2 regions of the Undibacterium sp. RuRC25W genome follow, and region 2 is predicted to be linked to the other one. Evidence: riboswitches for the same ligand, from Rfam matches in the RefSeq annotation. Region 2 holds a riboswitch; the other holds the start of a gene.

Region 1 (6,187 bases), on a different contig from region 2:
CCAGCGCTAATGCGCGTGTAACGACGCTGCCAGTTTCTACGACTTCTTCGACCAAACCGATCTGTAATGCGGTCGTGGCATTGATCCGTTCACCCAATAAAATCAGACGTTTTGCCCATGCTTCACCAACAAGCCACGCCAGATGTTGCGTGCCACCAGCGCAAGGTAGCAAGCCGACTGAGGCCTCTGGTAAAGCCATTTGCACCTGGCTCTCTGCAATTCGGAGATCACAGGCGAGCGCACACTCCAGCCCACCGCCCATTGCATAACCATTGATGGCAGCGATTGATACACCGCGGAAATCAGCCAATGCCTCAAATGCTTCACCGAATCGACGCGCCATTTCACGAGCCAGTGCTTTATCCCCTTGAGCAAATTGTTTTAGGTCGGCGCCAGCGGAGAAAAATTTATCCCCCTCACCTGTAATGATTAGACTGTTAATATCGGTTCTGGCATTGAGATCGCGCACCAATTGCGTTAATGAAATCAGACCATCTCGTGTGAACGTATTAGCAGCAGGATTGCTTAGGGTAATCAACGCAGTGCGGTGCTCTATGCTGAGCTTTAAGTTAGTATAGTGGTTCATCGTATGTCTCCGATTGTTGTTGTGTCGAGAAATTGGCGGGCAATAATCGATCGCATGATTTCGTTAGTACCTTCCAGAATCTTATGCGCTCGCGCATCACGCATTAAGCGCTCAAGCGGATATTCACGGATATAGCCATACCCGCCGTGGATCTGTAGTGCTTCATCACAGACTTGAAAACCAATATCAGTTGCAAATCGTTTCGCCATGGCACAATAGACACTTGCATGGGGGGCTTTCTCGTCGAGCTTAACCGCTGCCATCCTGACTAATTGACGAGCGGCGATAAGATCGGTCAGCATGTCGGCGAGTTTGAACTGCATTGACTGGAAATCTGCCAAAGGACGATTAAATTGCCGCCGTTCTTTGACATAGGTTTGCGCAGCATTGAGCGCACCTTGTGCTGCGCCAAGAGAACAGGACGCAATATTGATACGACCACCATCAAGTCCACGCATCGCTATTCTGAAACCGTCTCCGAGGTTGCCAAGCAAATGGTTGTCAGGCACCCAGACATTTTCAAAAAAGACGGGCCGCGTCGGCTGACTATGCCAGCCGAGTTTTTCTTCTTTTCGCCCAAAACCAAGCCCTTTTGTGGTTGCGGGTACGGCAAAAGCAGAAATTCCACTTGCGCCCGGTCCACCTGTTCGCGCCATGACAATGAGGAGATCCGATACCCCCGCGCCTGAAATAAAGGCTTTTGAACCACTAATGCTGTAGCCACCTTTTATTGGTTCAGCTTTGGTTTTGATTGCTGCTGCATCTGAACCAGCGCTCGGCTCTGTTAGGCAATAGGAGGCCAGTGCCTGACCGGATGTGAGTAGTGGTCCCCAATGATCGCGGATAGCCGGATTGCCCCAGTGACACAGCATCCATGTCGCCATATTATGGATGGTCAGATACGCCGTCGTTGATGGATCAACACTTGCCAGTTCCTCAAAAATAATGCTCGCGTCGAGTCGCGATAGACCCAAACCACCTTGAAACTCGGGAGAATAGATGCCGCAAAACCCTATCTCACCCGCGCGTTTGATGGCGTCGAGTGGGAAAATGCTATTTGCATCCCATGCTGCTGCATGCGGTGCAAATTCTTTCTCAGCAAAGACGCGTGCCGACGCCTGAAAGGCTAGTTGTTCATCGTTGAGTTCGAAGTTCATGTTGCTCACCCTCTTACTTCAGGGCGATGGTGGTATTGACGCCAACAGTCGAGGTGCTATCGTCAAACCAGCGTTGGGTGATCGTTTTGGTTTGTGTGTAAAAACTAATGACTTGCTTACCGTAAGGACCCAGATCGCCTAACTTGGACGCGCGTGACCCAGTAAAAGAAAATAAAGGGACAGGGACGGGAATTGGTACGTTGATACCTACCTGGCCGACATCGATCTCTTCTTGAAATCTACGTGCTGCTGCACCTGACTGCGTAAAAATCGCTGTGCCATTGCCGTTTGGATTCGCATTAATAAACGCGATGGCATCTTGTAGTGTGTCAGAAAAACATAAGCACAATACGGGGCCAAATATTTCTTGATCGTAAATCCGCATTCCCGGCTTCACGTGAGAAAAAATAGTCGGTCCGAAGAAGTTGCCCTTTTCATAGCCTTTAACGACAGGATGACGTCCATCCAGTTCAAGCGTGGCGCCTTCGGCAATTCCCGCCTCAATCAACCCACCCACGCGATCATACGCAGCACACGAAATGACCGGTCCGATGTCGGTTCCCACTTCTGTACCTGCGTTAACGTTGAGCGTTTTGGCAACGCGTACTAAATCGTCGACCCAGTGTTTTGCTTCACCGACGAGGATAGCGACTGACACCGCCATGCAGCGTTGACCCGCTGCACCAAAAGTAGCGCCGACAAGGCTGTTGATGGTTTGCTCTTTATTTGCATCCGGCAAAATAACGGCATGATTTTTTGCGCCCATCATGCATTGCACACGTTTACCAGCCAAGGTGGCGCGGTTGTAAACATGTGTGCCGACTCTGCTTGATCCCACAAAAGAAATCGCTTTGATATCGTCGTGATCACAGATAGCATTCACGACGTCTTCACCACCATGAATCACGTTTAGCACCCCTTCCGGAATACCTGCCTGTAGTGCAAGTTCAGCCAAGCGCATCGTCACCATGGGATCTTGTTCTGATGGTTTTAAGACGAACGTATTGCCACAAGCGATCGCCATTGGAAACATCCACAGCGGAATCATTGCCGGAAAGTTAAAGGGCGTAATGCCTGCACAGACGCCGATTGGTTGTAGAAGGGTGTAAGTATCCACGCCATTGGCAACATTGTTTGCCAGCTCACCCATTTGCAGATTGCCGATATTCGCCGCATGCTCGACCACCTCTAAACCGCGGAAAATATCGCCTTCAGCATCCGCTAGTGTTTTACCTTGCTCTGCTGTCAACGTGGCAGCTAGCTCTTTCATGTTTTCACGTATCAATTGCTGATATTTAAGAAAAATGCGAGCGCGTACACCGATGGGTGTTTTACGCCACGCAATGAATGCAAACTTGGCTGCTGCGACCGCGGCATCCACTTCGTCTGGTGTTGCAAAGGGTACGCGTGCCAGTACTTCTTGCGTTGCCGGGTTGACGATATCGCGCCATTCTTTGCTGCGCGATTCTACAAACTTACCGTTGATGAGTAATTTAATACGTGGGATGGTCGTGGATGACATAGTTTGTGTGGTCATTTTCAGTTTCCTTTGATCGAAGCCGTGCACTGCACAGTTAAATACGACTAAAAAGCAACCGACGAACGCAGTCCCGCACAATTGCGCACATCAGTAACCTGAAGGGGAGCGCTGCAAGAATGAACAATGCGCGCCACGATGCGCACCCACCGCGCGACATCGGGACCAGTAGAAAACGACGAAAGAAATTGAACCGACAAACTGCGTACAACAGCCTACCGCCATACAATGAACGCAGATACCGGACTCAATCGCCACCCGCGATTTTCCGACAGATCACCAGGCCGGTATCCGGGCTCACAAGACTTGTTGCATCGCCTTCCCAGTCGTATGACCAGTGGCTTGGAGGATGCAACCACACTTGCTTACCGTTGCGGGGGCAGCAGCGGCATAGTCTCTGAATGCAAGCTAAGCATAGAGACGCACCGCTTTCCCGTTTAACTGTCACCCTAAGAAAAGGGGTGCAGCACCTGGTGGATAAAAGATAGCATTAATTTACGTTAACGTAAACGTCAATTTGTTGTTGCTAACAATTTGATTGCTTGTTTGAAACGGGTAAAGTCAGCAGCGATAGTAAGCGCATCGTGGGTAATAGAACGCAAGGGCAGGTGGCGCTTGCGTTTTTCTGTGATTACTTGGTTGGTCTTGTCCTACTCGTTGGATACAAAGCAGGACGGTTTAGTTACGCCGCTGCGCGCAATTCTTTCGCTGCCGCTACCATGTTGGTTAATGCCGGTAAAACTTCTGCCCATTGACGGGTCTTCAGGCCGCAATCTGGGTTGACCCAGAGGCGCTCTCCTGGAATACGCTCGGCCGCTTTTCTCATGAGTTGCACAATATCCTCTTTGGTCGGGATGTTAGGTGAATGAATATCATAGACCCCAGGGCCGATTTCATTTGGATAGTTGAAGCTATCGAATACATCCAATAATTCCATATCTGAGCGAGAAGTTTCAATTGTGATCACGTCTGCGTCCATGTCTGCGATGGCCGAGATGATATCGTTGAACTCTGAATAGCACATGTGAGTATGAATCTGCGTAGTATCTGTCACGCCATTGGCAGTGATACGGAATGATTCAATTGCCCAATCGAGATAATTTTTCCATTCTGCTTTTCGCAATGGCAGTCCTTCACGTAATGCCGCTTCATCGATCTGAATAATGCGCACGCCTGCTTTTTCCAGGTCTTGCACTTCTTCGCGTATGGCCAATGCTAATTGTTGGCAAGACACAGAGCGTGGTTGATCGTCACGCACGAATGACCAGTTCAGGATCGTGACTGGGCCGGTCAACATCCCTTTCATTGGTTTTTTCGTCAGCGATTGTGCGTAGCTTGTCCATTCGACAGTCATGGCTTTTGGTCGACTGATATCACCGAAAAGAATGGGTGGTTTCACACAGCGAGACCCATAAGATTGTACCCAGCCAAATTGACTGAAAGCATAGCCGTCCAATTGTTCTCCAAAGTATTCAACCATGTCATTACGTTCTGCCTCACCGTGGACAAGCACATCCAGATCAAGTGTTTCTTGTTCTCGGACACTGCGGGCGATTTCTGCTTGCATGGCTGCTTTATAACCAGCATCATCGAGTTTTCCACTTTTGAATTCGCTACGTGCATGGCGAATTTCTGCCGTTTGTGGGAAGGAGCCAATGGTCGTCGTTGGGTAGGTAGGCAGTTGTAGTAACGTCGCTTGTTTGGCAGCGCGAATAGTATAGCTACTCTGACGAGCACCAAGCTTAGTAGTGATCGCAGCAACCGCATTTTGTACCACGGGATTCGTCACGCGTGTTGAGTTGCGACGTGCTGCTAATGCTGACTGGTTGGCAGTCAATTCTTCTTTGACCGAATCACGGCCATGGCGCAGCGCCTTCGCCAGCACTTGTAATTCGTCTAGTTTTTGTAACGCGAATGCTAGCCAACTTTTCATGTCGACGTCTAATTTTTGTTCGTTATTGAGGTCAACGGGTACGTGCAGCAATGAACACGACGGTGCGATCCAGAGTTTGTCGCCAAGACGCTCGGCTAATGGTTCAAGCCAATCGAGCACAGCGTTAAGGTCGGTTTTCCAGATGTTGCGACCATTGACGACTCCGAGAGACAACACTTTGTGCTGTGGGATCAGATTGAGTAAACGACGCAGGTCTTCATGATCGTTGACTGCATCGATATGCAGACCAGCGACTGGTAGATTAGCGGCCAAATAGAGATTGTCTTGCAGTTGACCAAAGTAACTGGTGACCAATATTTTGATACGGCACGGCTTTAGTTGATGGTAGGCGAGGTTGAACGCATGTTGCCAATCCGTGTTCAATTCCGTAACCAGAATGGGCTCGTCAATTTGTACCCATTCAATGCCGTGCTCACTCAAGGTATGTAGCAATTGTGAGTAGACTGCCAATAATGATGGCAATAGCGCTAGTTTGTCGGCGTTCTCTTTTGCTTTACCTAGCGCCAGATAGGTCACAGGACCAATGATCACTGGTTTTGCTTTGACACCTTGCTGTTTGGCTTCTGCTAATTGCGCCAAGAGACGTGACGCATCAAGCTTGAATTCGGTGGTCGCGTTGAATTCCGGCACAATATAGTGATAATTAGTGTCAAACCACTTCGTCATTTCTCCCGCAGCTACACCACCGCAGCAAGTATGATTCTCATGGACGGACTGAGCCGAACGGCCGCGCGCTACGCGGAAATAATTGTCGAGCGGGTCGCCATGGAAGTCCCTGACGCGATCAGGCAGATTGCCTAAAGTGAAACTCATATCGAGCACCTGATCATAAAAAGAGAAGTCACCAACGGGAACGAGATCAAGGCCGGATTGATTGTTCCAGTGACGCTGGCGCAAGCTTGAACCGAGACGTTTGAGTTCGTCAAGCGAGATTTCGCCTTTCCAATAGGACT
Region 2 (6,187 bases):
CGAAGGCAATAAAAATTAAAAATGGGAGTACCACGCCAGCACGAATCGCCGCTGATATCGACGGCTGATGCGGTAGATGCGGCAGGTGCGGACGCTGACGAAAAGAAAAGAAAGACATGGGCGTTATGCCTGAACCATAAAATTGGGGGGGGGAGCGAGCACTCAATACACTCAGCGGTGACCACCCATTGCTTCAACTACAAAATTGACTGGTCATAGCAATTTAAGGTACCGACCAATCAACGCATCAAACATTTATTTTCAGATCTCATCGCAACGACTGCCCCTGCTGAAATCTGGCAAAGCTTTATACATCTCAAACAATACAAAACCGCCCCAGATAGCTGGAGCGGTTCTTCATATCATCCGAAAACGGACATAAACCCATCCCGGCAACGAACGACAAAGTAACCGAGAGGAGGTGTGCATGTTGTATTATTTAAAACCGTAATTCAGACCAACGTACACGTTGGAGCCAGGCGTGTTATAGCCATAAGCCAACGCATAGTTTTTATTCAATACGTTGTTCCAGCGAGCCAGTAAAGAAATGTCTTTTGTTACGGCATAAGTACCATACAAATTCATTAAGCTATAGCCAGCCAAAGTACGCACATTAGTAACGTTATCAAACCGATTGCCACTAAACAGTGTTTCCACACCAATTTTAGCTTTATTTATTGTGTATTCTGCCGCAAAGCTTGCATGTTGTTTTGCCCGACGCGCCAGACGTTTACCGGTTGTATCGTCCTCAGGATTTTGAATATCGAGAGAACCGCGCAACATCAGATCTGCCATGCGCGTGCTACCGCCCAGCGTAATACCTAACATCGTTGCTTGATCAACGTTGTAAGCACAACCATAGGGATGCGTAGACGTTTGCACAGGACAAACATTTGTACTGACGAGAAGATCAGTTGCCTTGTTTTGGTACACAACAGCACTTAACTGCGTCGTCAGATTCTCGTAGTAAATGCCAACTTCCGCATTTTTTGCTTTTTCAGGTTGATTGGTCGCAATGCCATAACCAGGATAGTAAAGCTCATTGTACGTGGGTGCACGGAAGCTGGTACCGTAGCTGGCATTGACTCGCCACTCTGATGTCAAACGGTAACCGTACGCAACACCTCCGGTGGAGTTGGAACCATAGACTGAGCTATTATCATTACGCACACTTACGCTGGCTAAATGCGCATCTTGTTTCCAAACATAAGAAGCAGCAACAGAATTTGTCGTGCGTTTCTGATTGAGTGCAGCTGTCGAGCCATTCACTTTTTCCTGACGGCTTTCTGCAATCAATTGCAAAACATCCTTACCTAATCTGATATCGTTCTGGAAACTGATCAGATTTTGATGCGTATCGATTTGACTTTGACCGTATGAAGCGTCCGTAAAATTGAGATTATTGGATTGCGCAAACTGCACATGCGAAGTCCACATATCATTGACTTTGACATTGCCGTAAACAGCGATAGTTTGCAACTGCTCAACGGAGTGGTCATCGTAAGATGGGCCTGAATCAAATTGCGCATTCAAGCGACTTTGCATAAATTTAATACCCGCTTCGTAACCTGGTGCGAGTTGCCAATTAAAACTGCCGCTCGCGCTATCAAGCTTGTAACCATCATTATCTGCGTTATAGCTATATTTACCAGCGCTAGGATTCGTTGCAGAGAAACCCGTATTGTTCTCATGCCCAACATTGAGGGCATAGTTAAATTCATTGCCCGACGAGCCAAAGACACCCGCCTGCATTTTACGTAAGCCATAACTACCAGCGCCAACTGATGCTGTCAGCGATATAGGGCCACTTCCTTTTTTTGTGAAAATCTGAATAACGCCACCCATCGCATCAGCACCATACAAGCTGGATAATGGCCCATAAACGATTTCGATATGATCAATTTGTCCCAATGGAATGGTTTCCCAACTGGCACCACCGACCGTTGATGAGCTGTAACGCACACCGTCAATCAATACAATATTTTGCGCATTGCTACCACCGCGCATCAACACGGAAGAAGTCGTTCCAGCACCGCCGTTACGCGTGATTTCAATGCCACGTTGTTGTTGCAGTAAATCAACTAAAGATTCGGAACCAGCTTGTGCGATTTGTTCGGAGGTAATGATGACGTTGTCGGCCAATACGTCCTTAGCGGCCTGAACCTGACGTCCAGCAGTCACAACGATGTTTTGAGCAGTACTATTGGAAACGGACTGAGCGAAGGAGGCAGCTGGAAAAGCAGCGGCCACGGCCAACGTAATGGCGAGAGGTTTTAATACAAGATTCATGCTAATGAGAATAAATAGATCACGCAGCCAACGTCCCCGCAGGCAGCCTAGAACAAAATAATCACGTAACAGAGGTGGTTCAGCTGATTGTCCCCAAAACTAATAAGTTCAGAACCAAAGTCAGTCAACAACGAAACTCCCCGTTCGTATTACTTCACGTATTCTGGCCGGTATCCGGGCTGACAAATATCACCATCTGACCTTCCCATGCAAACAAGCACAGTGGTATTGCAAGATGGCTGGCTCAACACGAAGTTGAACAATTTGTACACCGTTGCGGGGGCAGCACATTTATATTGCCTCGAAGCATTAAATTAATCTAGCCGATAGAGCAAGCGAAGAGCAATTTGAACCAAGAAGAAATTGATGTTTCCCGTTTAACCGCAAACATGAATATGTCTGCGAGCACCAAAACACCGCCATTTTATAGATGGATGGCACTGCGAGCAAGACAAGTCTTACCCTATCGATCAATCTGACTACTTACACAACCTGATTAATAGACAGTAAGACGATGCTTGGACGCAAGGAGAAGCTGTCGTAAGCCATCGAAATGAGGACGCGCCCAAATTAATAGGGCGACGTCAAAGTAAGCGTTAACTATTCTCAGACCACCGACATATTTTGACTTGTCATTGAAACCCAGGCACTGATTAATTCACCGTCGTTACTTGGTAAGCCACTTAGGGCAATGCCTATGCGGTAATTTTCGCCCTTCAACACTACGTGCTTTACTTCGCATTGACAACTGACATGAATAAGCTCTGCGCGGTTGGCCAGAGAAGGTATCTCGATAATGAGGGGGTATGTGACATCAAGAGATAAGCCTTGCGCGCACTCGAGCAAAAGACCGTTTTTGGAACTATTGACCGCGTTACACACGATGAGTCGACCATCTTTGAGTTTGACGCCAGCACGCCAGGTGACGTTGACTCGGGGGGCTTTTCGTAGTTCTATCATATGCGTCACACCATCAAGGTACACACTACACTTTAAACCCCAAAATGCGCCAAATCTCATCGAGTGCCAGCATGACGAACCCCAGGGAGCATATTTACATGACGAGATTTTATTTGCCACTTTTGATGGCGTCATCCCGTTAAAACAACAACGGTATTTACGTCAAAAACAGAGACGTGTTCATCAAAAAAACACAAAAATAGTAGCATCACTAAAGTAGGGTTGTCTCTGTGCACGACGCGAATTCGAAACGCTGTTCCATTTGCGCCACACGTTTTGCTAAGCTGACAACCGTATCACCCTGCTGCCAAGCCGCCAAGATCCTGATGACGCCCGCATGAGAAACGATCACTGCCTGCTCCATGGACTGTTTTTGCAAATCAGCAATAAATGCCATTACCCGCTCAACCATTTGCAATAGCGTTTCCCGCTTGCCTGGCGAGTAACCAACAACATCCGCCGCCCAGGCATCGATCTGATCACGAGGTATCAGATCCCATGCTTGCATTTCCCACTCACCAAAATGAAGCTCTAGAAGGCGCTCATCAATAACAGGATTGGGATGCAAATGATTTGCTAAGTTGAGACACCGCGATAATGGACTGGTAAACACTGGCAATGAGCCAGACCAGCGCCGGCGCAGGGTTTCAGCGCAGACGCCGATATCGTCGGCACTCGTCGGGACGTCGGTCTGACCATAGCAAATACCTGCTGGAATAAGCGGTGCGGTATGCCGGATCAGGTAGAGATACATGATCAGACTGGTGCGTGAGCCAGCAAGCCAAGGTAAAAAACAACTTCGGTCAATTGCTGAACCGCACCGAGGCAGTCACCGGTATACCCGCCAATCCGGCGAACGAACAAACGTGCAAACCAGAACGCCGACAGCGGCATCAAGATCAAAGCGGGCAACAACCGCTCAACGACTACCGGTTGCCACAACAGAATGGCAGCCAGCGGTACTAGCACACTCAGACAGGCAACACCAAACTCATTGGAACTCATAAATTGCGCAAGCGGCTTTGCCTTCCCTTCGTGTCTGGCATAGTCAAGCAACCAGATTAAGCTGCAAGAGAGCAGGCGAGAAAGCGGATGCGCAATCAGCAGTGCTGGCACTACCAACACAGCAGGCAAACTCACCAACAATACAAATTTCAACAACAACATCAGGCAAATACCAATCGTCCCATAAGCACCGATCCGCGAGTCTTTCATGATGATAAGGACGCGCTCTGGCGTAGTTCCTCCACCAAAACCGTCACAGACATCAGCAAAACCATCTTCATGAAACGCACCTGTGACCCAGATGCCGGCAACCATCGACAACACAACTGCGACAGCTGGCGGCCACCATTGCAATACCGCGATATAGACACCGCTCACAACACCACCAACCACCCAACCAACCGCAGGAAAATAACGTGACGACTGTTGTAACCAGGCCGCCTCAAATCCAACCCAATGTGGAATCGGGATACGGGTAAAAAACTGCAACGCGATAAAAAATAACCGCAGTTGATGCAAGCACTGTTGGCGTAGATGGGCAATCATCAAATTAGCTCAATCTACGCTTTTTTCGCTGACTTGCGCAGTACCGAAGGTCGCCATTTGGTTCAGGAAATTAACAGCAGCCTGCACCATCGGATACACCAAAGCGGCACCAGTCCCCTCACCCAGACGCAAATCAAGTTGCAACACAGGGTTGACATCCAACTCCTTGAGCATGCGTGCATGACCACTTTCATCCGATTGATGAGAGAAGACGCAATAATCGAGAATCGCCGGCTCCATCCTTGCGGCCACCAGCAACGCACTAGTGACAATGAAGCCATCAATCAGCAATACCATGCGTCGCTCCGCTGCAGCCAGCATTGCCCCCACCATCATCGCGATTTCGAAGCCGCCAAAACAAGCCAGCACATCGAGTGGCGCACTTACCTCAGAATGCAAATTGACCGCGGCTTCAATCACTTTCTGCTTATGCAAAATGCCGGCCGTTGTCAGGCCCGTACCTGCACCAACGCAATCCGCAACCTGCACGCTGGTCAGTTTATGCATTACCGCCGCAGCAGCGGTCGTATTGCCAATGCCCATCTCGCCAAAACCAAGCACATTCCCCTTCAAGACACTGACGAGATCTCGCCCATGCTGCAATGCCACCTGACATTGCGCAGCACTCATCGCAGGTTCTTTAGCGAAATTACGCGTCCCTGGCGCCACTTTGCGTTGATGAAGTACATCACGCTGACCAAAATCGTGGTTCACACCTGCGTCAACAATGTGTAGTTCAATACCATTCTGACGCGCAAAGACATTGATTGCAGCACCTCCGGCTAGGAAGTTTTCTACCATCTGCCAAGTCACATCTTGCGGAAAAGCAGAAATACCTTCGGCGACAACACCGTGATCGCCTGCAAAGACGATGATCGCTGGCGATTTCAGTACTGGCGCAACGGTTTGCTGGATCATCCCAATTTGTGCAGCTAACTGTTCGAGCCGTCCAAGACTACCCAATGGTTTGGTTTTATTGTTAATCGCAGCAGTTAACGCTGCGTCCAGATCGGTGTTCTTTGTTGTGCTAATGCTCGCCATCATGGGATATCAGTAGTAAAAACGATTAAATAAAATAACGGACCAAGTCGCCACAGCGATGATCAATGTCAACAATACGGCAGCGCTGCCGAAGTCTTTTGCATTTTTTGATAGCGTGTGACGCTCCAGAGACACACGGTCTACGACAGCCTCAATCGCAGAGTTAAGTAACTCAACGACCAGTATCAGCAACAAGACAGCGATCATCATTAATTTTTCAAATGCGGACACAGGCAAAGCCAGGGCCGTCACGATACCAATAACGACCAGCACTAGCTCTTGTCGGAATGCATGTTCATTTTTCCAGGCCGATTTAAAGCCATCGATAGAATAAAAGAAGGCGGAA

The links. Region 2 has a riboswitch for cobalamin ahead of ACO0KV_RS02760 (TonB-dependent receptor domain-containing protein). Riboswitches for the same ligand answer to the same signal wherever they lie in the genome.
Region 1: linked by a shared signal. The riboswitch ahead of ACO0KV_RS07005 (CoA-acylating methylmalonate-semialdehyde dehydrogenase) and the one ahead of ACO0KV_RS02760 (TonB-dependent receptor domain-containing protein) in region 2 are both predicted to bind cobalamin.

What each region holds. Positions count from the first base shown of each region.
Region 1 covers NZ_JBMPPD010000011.1:7,828-14,014, reverse strand. Annotated here, with positions in the region: gene ACO0KV_RS07015 (enoyl-CoA hydratase) at 1-586, opposite strand, end outside; gene ACO0KV_RS07010 (acyl-CoA dehydrogenase family protein) at 583-1,743, opposite strand; gene ACO0KV_RS07005 (CoA-acylating methylmalonate-semialdehyde dehydrogenase) at 1,757-3,280, opposite strand; cobalamin riboswitch at 3,546-3,769, opposite strand; gene metE (5-methyltetrahydropteroyltriglutamate--homocysteine S-methyltransferase) at 3,963-6,187, opposite strand, start outside.
Region 2 covers NZ_JBMPPD010000003.1:101,306-107,492, forward strand. Annotated here, with positions in the region: gene ACO0KV_RS02755 (FecCD family ABC transporter permease) at 1-118, opposite strand, end outside; gene ACO0KV_RS02760 (TonB-dependent receptor domain-containing protein) at 436-2,289, opposite strand; cobalamin riboswitch at 2,438-2,717, opposite strand; gene ACO0KV_RS02765 (PilZ domain-containing protein) at 2,896-3,249, opposite strand; gene ACO0KV_RS02770 (histidine phosphatase family protein) at 3,461-4,003, opposite strand; gene ACO0KV_RS02775 (adenosylcobinamide-GDP ribazoletransferase) at 4,006-4,800, opposite strand; gene cobT (nicotinate-nucleotide--dimethylbenzimidazole phosphoribosyltransferase) at 4,810-5,841, opposite strand; gene ACO0KV_RS02785 (diacylglycerol kinase) at 5,851-6,187, opposite strand, start outside.